One region of the Ureibacillus sp. FSL W8-0352 genome, then DNA from elsewhere that is predicted to be linked to it. Evidence: predicted binding sites of a transcription regulator. Region 1 holds the regulator's gene; the other holds the start of a gene.
The links. Region 1 encodes Rex, which represses fermentation and respiration genes when NADH is low (regulators of the CRP and FNR family bind a similar motif). Its sites were predicted from a motif close to TTGTGAAATATTTCACAA; they were not measured.
Positions count from the first base shown of each region.

Region 2: the regulator Rex is predicted to act here: its motif matches at 3,292-3,309, upstream of NST98_RS14225 (DUF1641 domain-containing protein).

Region 1 covers NZ_JBBOQT010000001.1:2,181,243-2,186,566, forward strand. Annotated here, with positions in the region: gene groL (chaperonin GroEL) at 1-684, opposite strand, end outside; gene groES (co-chaperone GroES) at 789-1,070, opposite strand; gene NST98_RS11045 (CPBP family glutamic-type intramembrane protease) at 1,289-2,050, shown strand; gene tatC (twin-arginine translocase subunit TatC) at 2,119-2,949, opposite strand; gene tatA (twin-arginine translocase TatA/TatE family subunit) at 2,973-3,227, opposite strand; gene NST98_RS11060 (redox-sensing transcriptional repressor Rex) at 3,318-3,950, opposite strand; gene NST98_RS11065 (ABC-F family ATP-binding cassette domain-containing protein) at 4,081-5,324, shown strand, end outside.
Region 2 covers NZ_JBBOQT010000001.1:2,817,778-2,823,101, reverse strand. Annotated here, with positions in the region: gene NST98_RS14240 (type III polyketide synthase) at 1-858, shown strand, start outside; gene NST98_RS14235 (isoprenylcysteine carboxyl methyltransferase family protein) at 860-1,408, shown strand; partial or broken gene NST98_RS14230 (IS4 family transposase) at 1,636-2,971, shown strand; gene NST98_RS14225 (DUF1641 domain-containing protein) at 3,403-3,825, shown strand; gene NST98_RS14220 (NAD(P)/FAD-dependent oxidoreductase) at 3,861-5,045, shown strand; gene NST98_RS14215 (MFS transporter) at 5,080-5,324, opposite strand, start outside.

The DNA.
Region 1 (5,324 bases):
AATGCTAGAGATTTTCTTATCAGTAATTAAAATGTAAGGATTTTCAAGCACTGCTTCCATTTTATCAGTATCTGTTACCATGTAGTGAGATACGTAACCGCGGTCAAATTGCATACCTTCTACTACATCTAATTCAGTATTGAAACCTTTTGATTCTTCGATTGTGATTACACCGTCAGTTCCAACACGTTCCATCGCTTCAGAGATGAATTTACCTACTTCTTCATCGGCTGCAGAGATAGAAGCAACTTGTGCGATTTCTTCTTTATTTTGAACTTGACGAGAAATGTTTTTCAATTCTTCAATTGCAGCGGCTACTGCTTTATCAATACCTTTGCGAATTCCTACAGGGTTTGCACCGCTTGTTACGTTTTTCAAACCTTCACGAATCATTGCTTGTGCTAAAACTGTTGCAGTTGTTGTACCGTCACCTGCTACTTCGTTTGTTTTAGAAGCAACTTCTGCAACTAATTTTGCACCCATGTTTTCATAAGGATTTTCAAGTTCGATTTCTTTCGCAATTGTTACACCGTCATTAGTAATTAAAGGTGAACCAAATTTCTTTTCAAGTACAACGTTACGACCTTTAGGACCTAATGTTACTTTTACAGCGTTTGCTAATTTATCTACACCTTGTAACATTAACGAACGAGCTTCTTCTGCAAATTTAATATCTTTTGCCATTTTGCCTTACCTCCATTTATTTTTATCTATCGGTAATCAAAATCGGTATAAATACGCCTGACATTTCATACAATGAAAGAGGCGCAATTTTGCTTTCTATATGATTATAAAACAGCTAAAATATCGCTTTCTCTTAAAATTAAATATTCTTTACCTTCATATTTCACTTCTGTTCCGGCATATTTAGAGAAGATAATCACATCGCCTTCTTTTACTTCAGGCTCAACGCGAGTGCCGTTGTCTAATACACGACCAGAACCTACAGCAACCACTTTTCCTTCTTGTGGCTTTTCTTTTGCTGAATCAGGTAGTACAAGTCCAGAAGCAGTTTTTTCTTCTACCTCAACTAATTCGATAATCACGCGATCTCCTAATGGTCTTAGCAAGTGAAACAACCTCCTACATTTCGTATTTTATCTTCCATTATTAGCACTCTTATCACCCGAGTGCTAACAATTATATAATAATGAATCATCCTTTTTTTTGCAAGTGAGAAGTATAAAAAATTTCTTTTCTTTCTATCTTCCTCTACAATAGAATATGATTAGTAAAAACACCATTCCTTAGTTTGGATCGGAAAGATTAATTTTATGATTACATTTTAATGAATTTGCATAAGAAAGAGGGAAATATACGATTGGCTAATTCGCAAAATATTCAAACTCAAAAGACCGCTTTTTATGTATTAATCACTTATATCTGTTTTCAACTTTCTTCTTTTTTACTATGGATTCCCCCGCTAAAAAGTTTCTTTTTAGGCTTTATTGATTTAGAGGGGCGTTCAGCGTATATTGCATTAGCAGGCTGGTGGTCATCCATTACCGCAGGAATAGCATTAATTATTTCTTTTATCTTGATCTCCAAAAATAAAAACTTTTGGAATTGTTTAAAAGGAGAAAAAATGCCATTGTCGGTAGCAATTGGTTGGGGAATTATCGGTTTTTTCATGATTTATTTAGGTCAAGTGATTGGTATTCAAATTGAATCGGCATTAGGCATTGAGCTTGGCTCTGAAAATACTGAAGCCATTATAAACATTACAAAAATCGCACCAATCATGATTCTAGCTTCCGTTATTTTTGGACCAATTTTAGAAGAACTTGTGTTTCGCCGCGTAATATTTGGATCGATTATGCAAGCACAAAATAACTTTTGGTTAGCTGCCTTCATAAGTGCAATCGTCTTTGCGATTATTCATTTAGATTTTAGTCATATCATTCTTTATACCATAACTGGTTTTATTTTTGCCTTCCTATATAATAAGACAAAACGTTTAATCACTCCAATTATCGCGCACATGATGCTAAATGGTTTTGTTACATACTTACAATTGAACATTGAAAAAATTCAACAATTTTTTCATTAAGATAGCCTGCTTTATAAGCATGAATAAAGAAAAAGCCTATTTTCCATGAATTTCATAGAAAATAGGCTTTAATTTTGTTCCTTCATTTGTTCAATTAGACGTCTTTGTTCTGCTAACGCAGCTTCCACTTGTTGTCTTTGTTCCGCTTCCTTTTCTTCTTGCATACGCTGTTCTTCCGCTTTTAAATATTTCTTATATCCGATTTTTGCAATAGCAATGCTAATTTCATACAAAACAAATAACGGAATGGACATTAGAATATATGAAATTAAGTCAGGTGGCGAAATTAATACGGCAATAACAAATAATACAAAGTAAGAATACTTTCTAAACTTTGACATTAAGTTTGGATTCAATACCCCGAGACGGGATAAAAACAATGTAATGACTGGAAGTTGAAATAAAAAGCCAAATGGAATCACTAATTTAAATAAAAAAGAGAAATATTCGTTAATGCCGATTGTTTGCTGAATATCTAACCGCTCCGACAAGTTCATCATGAAATTCATAACGTTTGGGAAAAGAATAAAGTAAGAAAACAATAATCCAACTAAAAACAAAACAAAGGAATACGGTATATATTTTAATGTTGCTTTCCTCTCAGATTCATACAAGCCCGGTGTAATAAATGCCCAAAGTTGGTACAAAATCACCGGAGATGTCAAAATTAATGCTACAAAGAAGGATACTTCTAAATATACAGTAAGCGGGTCGCTTACTTTGAATGCATTTAATGTTAATGCCTCTAATTCTTCATTATCATGCTGAATGAATTTAATGATTGGTTCTGCAACATAGAATCCAGCTATTAATGCGATAACGAAAAAAACAGCACAAATAATTAAGCGCTTTCTTAATTCCTCTATATGTTCTATAATAGGAAGTTCTTTTGGATCCATTTTTCTTTTAGACATCCTTATTATTACTTATTGTGTTCTTGTTCTTTCGTTTCAACTTTCTCAATGGATTTTTGTTGCTGATCTATCTCTATGATGTTCTTTTTATCAGTAACATCGCTATCATCTATTAAACCTTGCGTACCCTTTTTGAACTCACGCAAAGTCGTTCCCATTGCTCGTCCAAATTCAGGTAATTTTTTCGGTCCGAAAATAATCAATGCAACAATCCCGATAATAATAAGGGCAGTTGGTGTAATTGCACTTAAATGCACAACCATCGATGACACCTCCTCAGTTTATGTATTTATTTTACCCCAATTCGACATATTTTGCATTACATAACGGAAATAGATTGTGAAAACTTTTTATCAATCACTATTGCGAATTAAATAAATTAAAGCCTCTAGTTCAACTGCTAAATCGATATTCATTACTTTCATCGTTTCCGGAACATTTAAACGAACAGGAGTAAAATTCAATATTCCTTTTGCGTTGATTGCTGATAAGCGATCGGCAATGACTTGGGCAGAGCGTGAAGATACAGTTAATATTGCAAGTTCTGCATTATATTTTTGATACATTTCTTCTAATCGATCGGGATGATAAACTGGGATTCCATTTACTTCATGCCCTTCCATTGGCGCCTTTGTATCGAACGCAACAACGATTCTCGTATTATGATTTTTTTGGAAATTATATTTCAAAAGGGCATTTCCTAAATTCCCCACGCCAATAAGAGCGACATTCGCGCCTTCATCTTGATCTAGAATTTGTCTAAAAAATTCCAACAAATACAAAACATCATATCCATATCCTTTTTTACCTAAGGCGCCAAAATAAGAAAAATCTCTTCGAATTGTAGCGGAGTCAATCTTCATTGCCTCACTTAATTCTTGAGATGAAACTCTCTGTTTTCCATCATTTGCAAAGTTCTGTAAAAACCGATAATAAAGAGGAAGTCTTTTTGTTGTCGCCTGTGGAATTTTTATATCTCTTTTCACAATAATCCCCCTGTTAACTTCAACTCGAAATTGATTTTATATTACTAAACATAGCTAAATAAGTAAAGCGTTCACATTGCTTGAATTCCTGTCTTCTATTACACTAATAGTAGTGAACAGAGGTGTAAACATGATCATACTTCAAGTAAATCAATTAACAAAATCATTCTTATCTGATGAAATATTAAAGGATGTAAAATTAGAAGTTCAACACCGTGACCGTGTCGCATTAGTAGGTCGCAACGGTGCGGGTAAATCTACGTTATTAAAAATCATCGCTGGACAATTGTCTTACGATTCTGGCGAAATCATTATTCCTAAAGATATAACAATTGGGTATATAGAACAACATGCTGGTCTTGAATCCAAACGTACAATTTGGGAAGAAATAATGACAGTATTTGAACCGTTAAAAAAACAAGAAATGCGACTTCGCGAATTAGAACAACAAATGGCTGACCCATCCGTGTATGAGAGTCCAACGAATTACTCTCGTATTATGGCAGAATATGATCAACTACAACATTCTTTTAAAGAAGCAGGTGGCTATCAATATGAAGCAGATACACGTTCCGTACTCCATGGTATAAAATTCTTCCCCGACATGTATGATAAACCTGTTTCTTCCTTATCGGGTGGTCAACGAACACGACTTGCCCTTGCAAAATTGCTACTAAGTAAACCGGATTTACTGATTTTAGACGAGCCTACGAACCATTTAGATATCGAAACATTAAGTTGGCTTGAAAATTATTTAAAAGCTTATACAGGTGCCATTTTAATCGTTTCTCACGATCGTTATTTTCTCGATCAAATCGTCAATATCGTTTATGAAGTATCAAGAACTCGCGTAACAAAGTATATAGGAAATTATAGCGATTATTTGGACCAAAAAGCAAAACAATATGAACGCGATTTAAAAATGTATGAGCAACAGCAAGATGAAAAAGCGAAACTTGAAGCCTTTATTCAAAAAAATATTGCACGTGCTTCTACAGCAAAACTTGCAAAAAGCCGAAGAAAAATGTTGGAACGTATCCAATGGATGGATGCCCCCATAGGCGATGAAAAATCAGCAAAATTCGGATTTGATATCGAAAGACAAAGCGGAAATGATGTACTATCAATCGATGATTTATCAATTGGATATGAGCAAAATCAAACGATTTCTGAAAATATCTATTTGCGCATCTTCCGACAAGATCGAGTTGCGATAGTAGGACCGAACGGAGTCGGAAAATCCACTCTATTAAAAACCATTGTCAAAGATTTATCTCCACTGTCTGGAAGCATTCGTTATGGAACGAACGTTAAAATTGGCTATTACGATCAAGAACAAGCAAAACTCGATAGTAATAAAACCGTTTTAAATGA
Region 2 (5,324 bases), 640 kb from region 1:
TTGTCAGTGGATTATAGTGTAAAAGCTATTCAAAGTTGTCTACAAAACGAACTATATTTAAAAAGACCAATTTCGACAGAAGAAATTGATGCCATCTTCTTTGTATCTAGCACAGGCATATCAACTCCCAGCATTGATGCTCGAATCATGAATAAATTGAAATTTTCAGATCGGATCAAACGTTTACCTATTTGGGGGCTTGGTTGCGTTGGAGGAGCATCTGGAATTAGTAGAGCCTACGATTATTGTCTTGCCCATCCAAAGGAAAAAGTGCTTGTTATCTGTGTGGAATTATGCAGCCTCACTTTCCAACGAAATGACTTTTCAAAAAGTAATTTAATTGGCGCATCACTTTTTGCTGATGGTGTTGCTTGCGCCTTAATTTGTGGTGATGAAGCGAAAGTAGAAAATCGAAAAACAGTACCATATATCATTCAAACAGCTTCAAAATGGATGCCTAACTCGGAAAATGTGATGGGTTGGGACGTTAGAAACGATGGGTTTCATGTCATCTTTTCAAAAAGTATACCGACAATTATTTCTAATTGGCTAGGGCCATTCATCCATTCATTTTTCAAAGAGGCAGGCATTTCATTAAATGATCTTGAACATTTCATCGCCCATCCTGGTGGGAAAAAAGTGTTATTAGCTTACGAAGAAGCACTGAATTTAAGCGACAAACATACAGCTATTTCTCGAAAAATTCTTCAACAAAACGGCAATATGTCATCGCCGACGGTACTATACGTTTTAGATGAATATATGAAAACCATCGAGAAAGATGAATCATATGGATTAATAGTAGCTCTTGGACCTGGATTTAGTGGAGAAGCAGTATTGCTGCAATGGAGGGATTAATATGCTAATTTTTATGATTGTAACAACAATCGTCATTTTACAAAGAATTTTTGAATTGTTTATTGCAAAACGAAACGAGAGACAAATGTTGCAACTTGGGGCTTATGAAGTAGGGGCCTCACATTATCCCTTCATGATATTGTTACATGTAAGTTTCTTCATCAGTTTAATTGTAGAAGTCATTGTATTTGAACGTACAATATCCCCACTTTTTCTACCTTTATTTATTATTTTTCTACTCGTACAATCTTTAAGAATATGGTGCTTATCTTCATTAGGTATGTATTGGAATACGAAAATTATTGTGTTGCCAGGAGCTCAAATTGTTAAAAAGGGACCATATGCTTTTCTTAAACATCCAAATTATTTCGTTGTTTGTTGTGAAATTATTATATTGCCAATTATGTTTCAAGCTTATTTTACTGCCATTGTATTTACCTTGTTAAACTTCATTATGTTATCGATTCGAATACCAATTGAAGAAAAAGCATTAATGGAAGCGACAAATTATGAATATGTATTTAATAAAAAAATTCAGCACCATAGCTGAATTTTTTCCATTTTCATCAACATAATTTTTATTTTCGTAAACATAATAATAAAAAACTCAACTTTCGCAGAGTAATATCTTATTGCAACTCTTGATATGACTGTTTTATATCGTCTTTCATTATTTCTCTTGTTTTTTATTGATTTTATTTTTTTAAAAGAAAAAGACACCTATCTTTTGGTAAAATTATGGTGAACAAACCAAATACCAAAGAAGGTGTCACCATTATGATAACGAAAAAAGATACTTTTGCACAACTACCAAAAGAACTTGAACGAAGATTTTCTGAATTAAATATAGGCAAACATTTGAGAAAAGCGAGAATTACTAAGGGATTTGGTTATTCATGCTTATCTATTTTCCGATAAAAATTGGTTTCAAGCACTTCAAAGTAAGAAAGCCGTGGACTTACCTAAAAAAGATACGATCTACCGTTTTCTAAATTCATCTACTTATGCTTGGCGAACTTTTTTACTTTCCTTATGTCAAGATCTTACTGGACGTATAAAAAAGCTTACATCAAACAACAGAGTGAAGGTGTTTATTGTTGATGATTCACTCTTTTCACGCAACCGAAGCAAGTCTGTTGAACTTCTTTCACGAGTATTTGATCATACAGAGAAACGATTCTATAAGGGGTTTCAGTTGCTTACTCTTGGTTGGTCTGATGGATATTCTTTTCTACCTGTAGACTTTGCTTTATTGAGTTCAGCGAAAAAGGAAAATCAACTTAACGGGGTCGATGAATCCATTGATAAACGCACTTCCGGCTACAAGCGTCGTCTTGAAGCACAACAAGATAAGCCAAGCGTTGTCTCTGCTTTATTGGATCATGCCTTAAATGCAGGAATTACAGCTGATTATGTGTTAATGGATACTTGGTTTACGCATGAGCCTTTGATTGAAAAAATCACGGATAAAGGTTTATTTGTCATTGGTATGGTCAAGCAGCTAAAACAACGTTATTTCATAGATGGTGAAGCCCATACTCTGGATGAACTCTTTAAAAAAGCAAAGCGTACCATGGAAAAGAAAGACCTACTCGGTTCGATCCATGTTCATCTTGCAAAAGGACGACAAGTCAAGATTGTATTCGTGCGTAACCGCAATAAAAAGAGTGAATGGTTAGCCATTTTGAGTACAGATACCACACTTTCAGATGAAGAAATTGTGCGTATTTACGGGATGCGCTGGGACATCGAAACATTTTTCAAGTGTACCAAATCATTGCTTAACCTAGCAAAAGAATTTCAAGGTCGTTCGTATGATCTGTTGATTAGTCATACAACGATTGTGTTTACTCGCTTTATACTCTTAGAGTGGGAGCGTAGACAAAACAACGATCCTAAAACGATTGGAAATCTCTTTTTTCTATTATGTGAAGATGTAAAAGATATGAATCTAGAGAGTGCATTGAATCAATTATTAGCGATCTTCCAAACATTAGCAGAAGCTAATGTTTGTTTGAACATGGAATTATTTAAAAGTAAAGTACAAGAATGGATTGCGTCTTTACCCAATTACATCAAGAGATGTCTGACAATATCTGTGTGCGAAAGTTGAGTAAAAAATCTTTGTTTTAACTTTTCGTTATCAATTTCTAATAACAAATAGCAAAATAATATTAGAAATTATAATAGATAAAGCGTATAATTCAAATTGACGGCAAATTCAAAAAAAGTCAACACTTTTGTAAAATATTTGTCACAATTTAAGAAATATTCAAAAAATGATTGGGTTTTCTTTTTTTGTTATTAATAGTTATAAAAAAGGAAAACGCTTTCAATCTTTATTTTTATTCATACCATCCAATAAAACACTCACTATTAAAAACAGTACTTGATTTACGAAATATTTGTATTATATTTAAACTGTAGTTAACATTGTTAAACATTTCACATAGTTATAATTGAAGAGTTTTTTCTTTAATAGTATGTGAAGTATCTATGCTGTTTTTAATAATGGGCATAATGATAAGTAAAGGAGAATGGGTAATGGCAGAAGAATTAGTGAATCAAGTTCAAGAGTCGGCTTTGAAAGAAAAACAAGATTTACTGGATCAATTATTAAAACCTGAAGTGCAAGAGTCCTTAACATATTTAGTAGAACAGCTTCCAAAGCTTGCCGAAGTAGTAGGACTTCTTACAAAGGCTTATGATTTTGCACAACAAGTAGCAACAGATGATGTATTAAAGAGCGATACAGTTAACGCAATTAAAGAAGTTTCTGAACCAGTTGTGAGTACTGTAAAAAGCTTAGCACAAACAGCTATTGAAGCAAAAGAACGTGCAGACGAATCTAAAGAAGCAATCGGTTTATTCGGAGTATTAAAATTGTTGAAGGACCCAGAAGTTCAAAAACTATTACGCTTTGCTAATGCATTTTTAGAAGTTTCAGCTGAACGCAAAAATCAATAAGGGTTTATTTAATAAAGTAAGGACGGAGGAATAATATGTCAAAGGAAATCGTCATCTTAGGTGCAGGCTACGGTGGTTTATTAACTGCCCTAACATTACGTAAATATGCAAATAAAGATGAAGCTAAAATCACAGTTGTGAATAAATATCCTAATCACCAATTAATTACTGAATTACACCGTCTTGCAGGTGGAACAATTTCTGAACAAGCAATTTCATTCCCATTAAAGAAATTATTTAAAGGTAAAGACATTGAAACGGTTATACAAGAAGTAAAATCATTCAATGTGAAAAATAAAGAAGTATATTTAGCAAACGGCTCTGTCTTATCTTATGATTATTTAGTTGTAGCACTTGGTAGCCAAACTGGTTTCTTCGGTATTCCTGGTTTAGAAGAAAACTCAATGGTATTAAAATCTGTAGATGATGCAAAAAGAATTTACAACCATATTGAAAGCAAAATTGCTTCCTATGCAAAAACAAAAAATATTGCGGATGCAACAATCGTCATTGGTGGCGGCGGTTTAACAGGTGTGGAACTTGTTGGTGAAATTGTAGACAACGCTCCAAATATTTGTGCAAAATACGCAGTTGACCCTAGCGAGTTGAATATTAAACTAATAGAAGCTGGTCCAAAAATTTTACCGGTATTACCTGATGAATTAATTGAACGCGCAACAAAAAGCTTAGAAGCTCGTGGAGTTGAATTCTTAACTGGCCTTCCTGTAACAGGTGTAGAAGGTAATGTAATTTCACTAAAAGACGGTTCCACAATTACAGCAAACACATTTGTTTGGACAGGTGGAGTTGCAGCTCTACCAATCGTTCAAGAATCTGGTCTTGAATGCGACCGTGGTAAAGCAATCATCGATGAGTATTTACGTTCTAAATCACATCAAGATGTATTTGTTGTTGGAGATGCTTCCGTTGCTCTTCCTGAAGATGGAGGTCGTCCATTATATGCACCAACTGCTCAAAATGCATGGCAAATGGGAGAAGCTGCAGCTTACAACATTTACGCAACAATTAAAGGCCAAAAACTAAAAGAGTTCAGCCCAGTTAATTCTGGTACTCTTGCAAGCCTTGGACGTAAAGACGGTGTAGCAACTGTTGGTAAAAACAATATTCACCTAAAAGGTTTACCAGCTTCACTTATGAAAGAAGCAAGCCATGTACGCTACTTATCACACATTAAAGCATTATACGGTTTAGTATATTAATGACCAAAAAAGTGCGGCAATCATGCCGCATTTTTTATTGGCTGGATTCCATATTCTTTGGTTTTCCCGCCTCTACTAATACTTTGTTTCCTACTAAAACAAAACTAAGAACGAACATCGCTACTCCTGTTCCTAATAATAACCACTCAATTTTAATGAAATCGCTAATCGGACCAAAAATTAGCATTCCTAAAGGCATCATGGAAGTAGAAATCATTGTCAGTACACCAAAAATTCTCCCTAAATAGTCTCCTTCAACTTTTTCTTGTAAAAGTACAG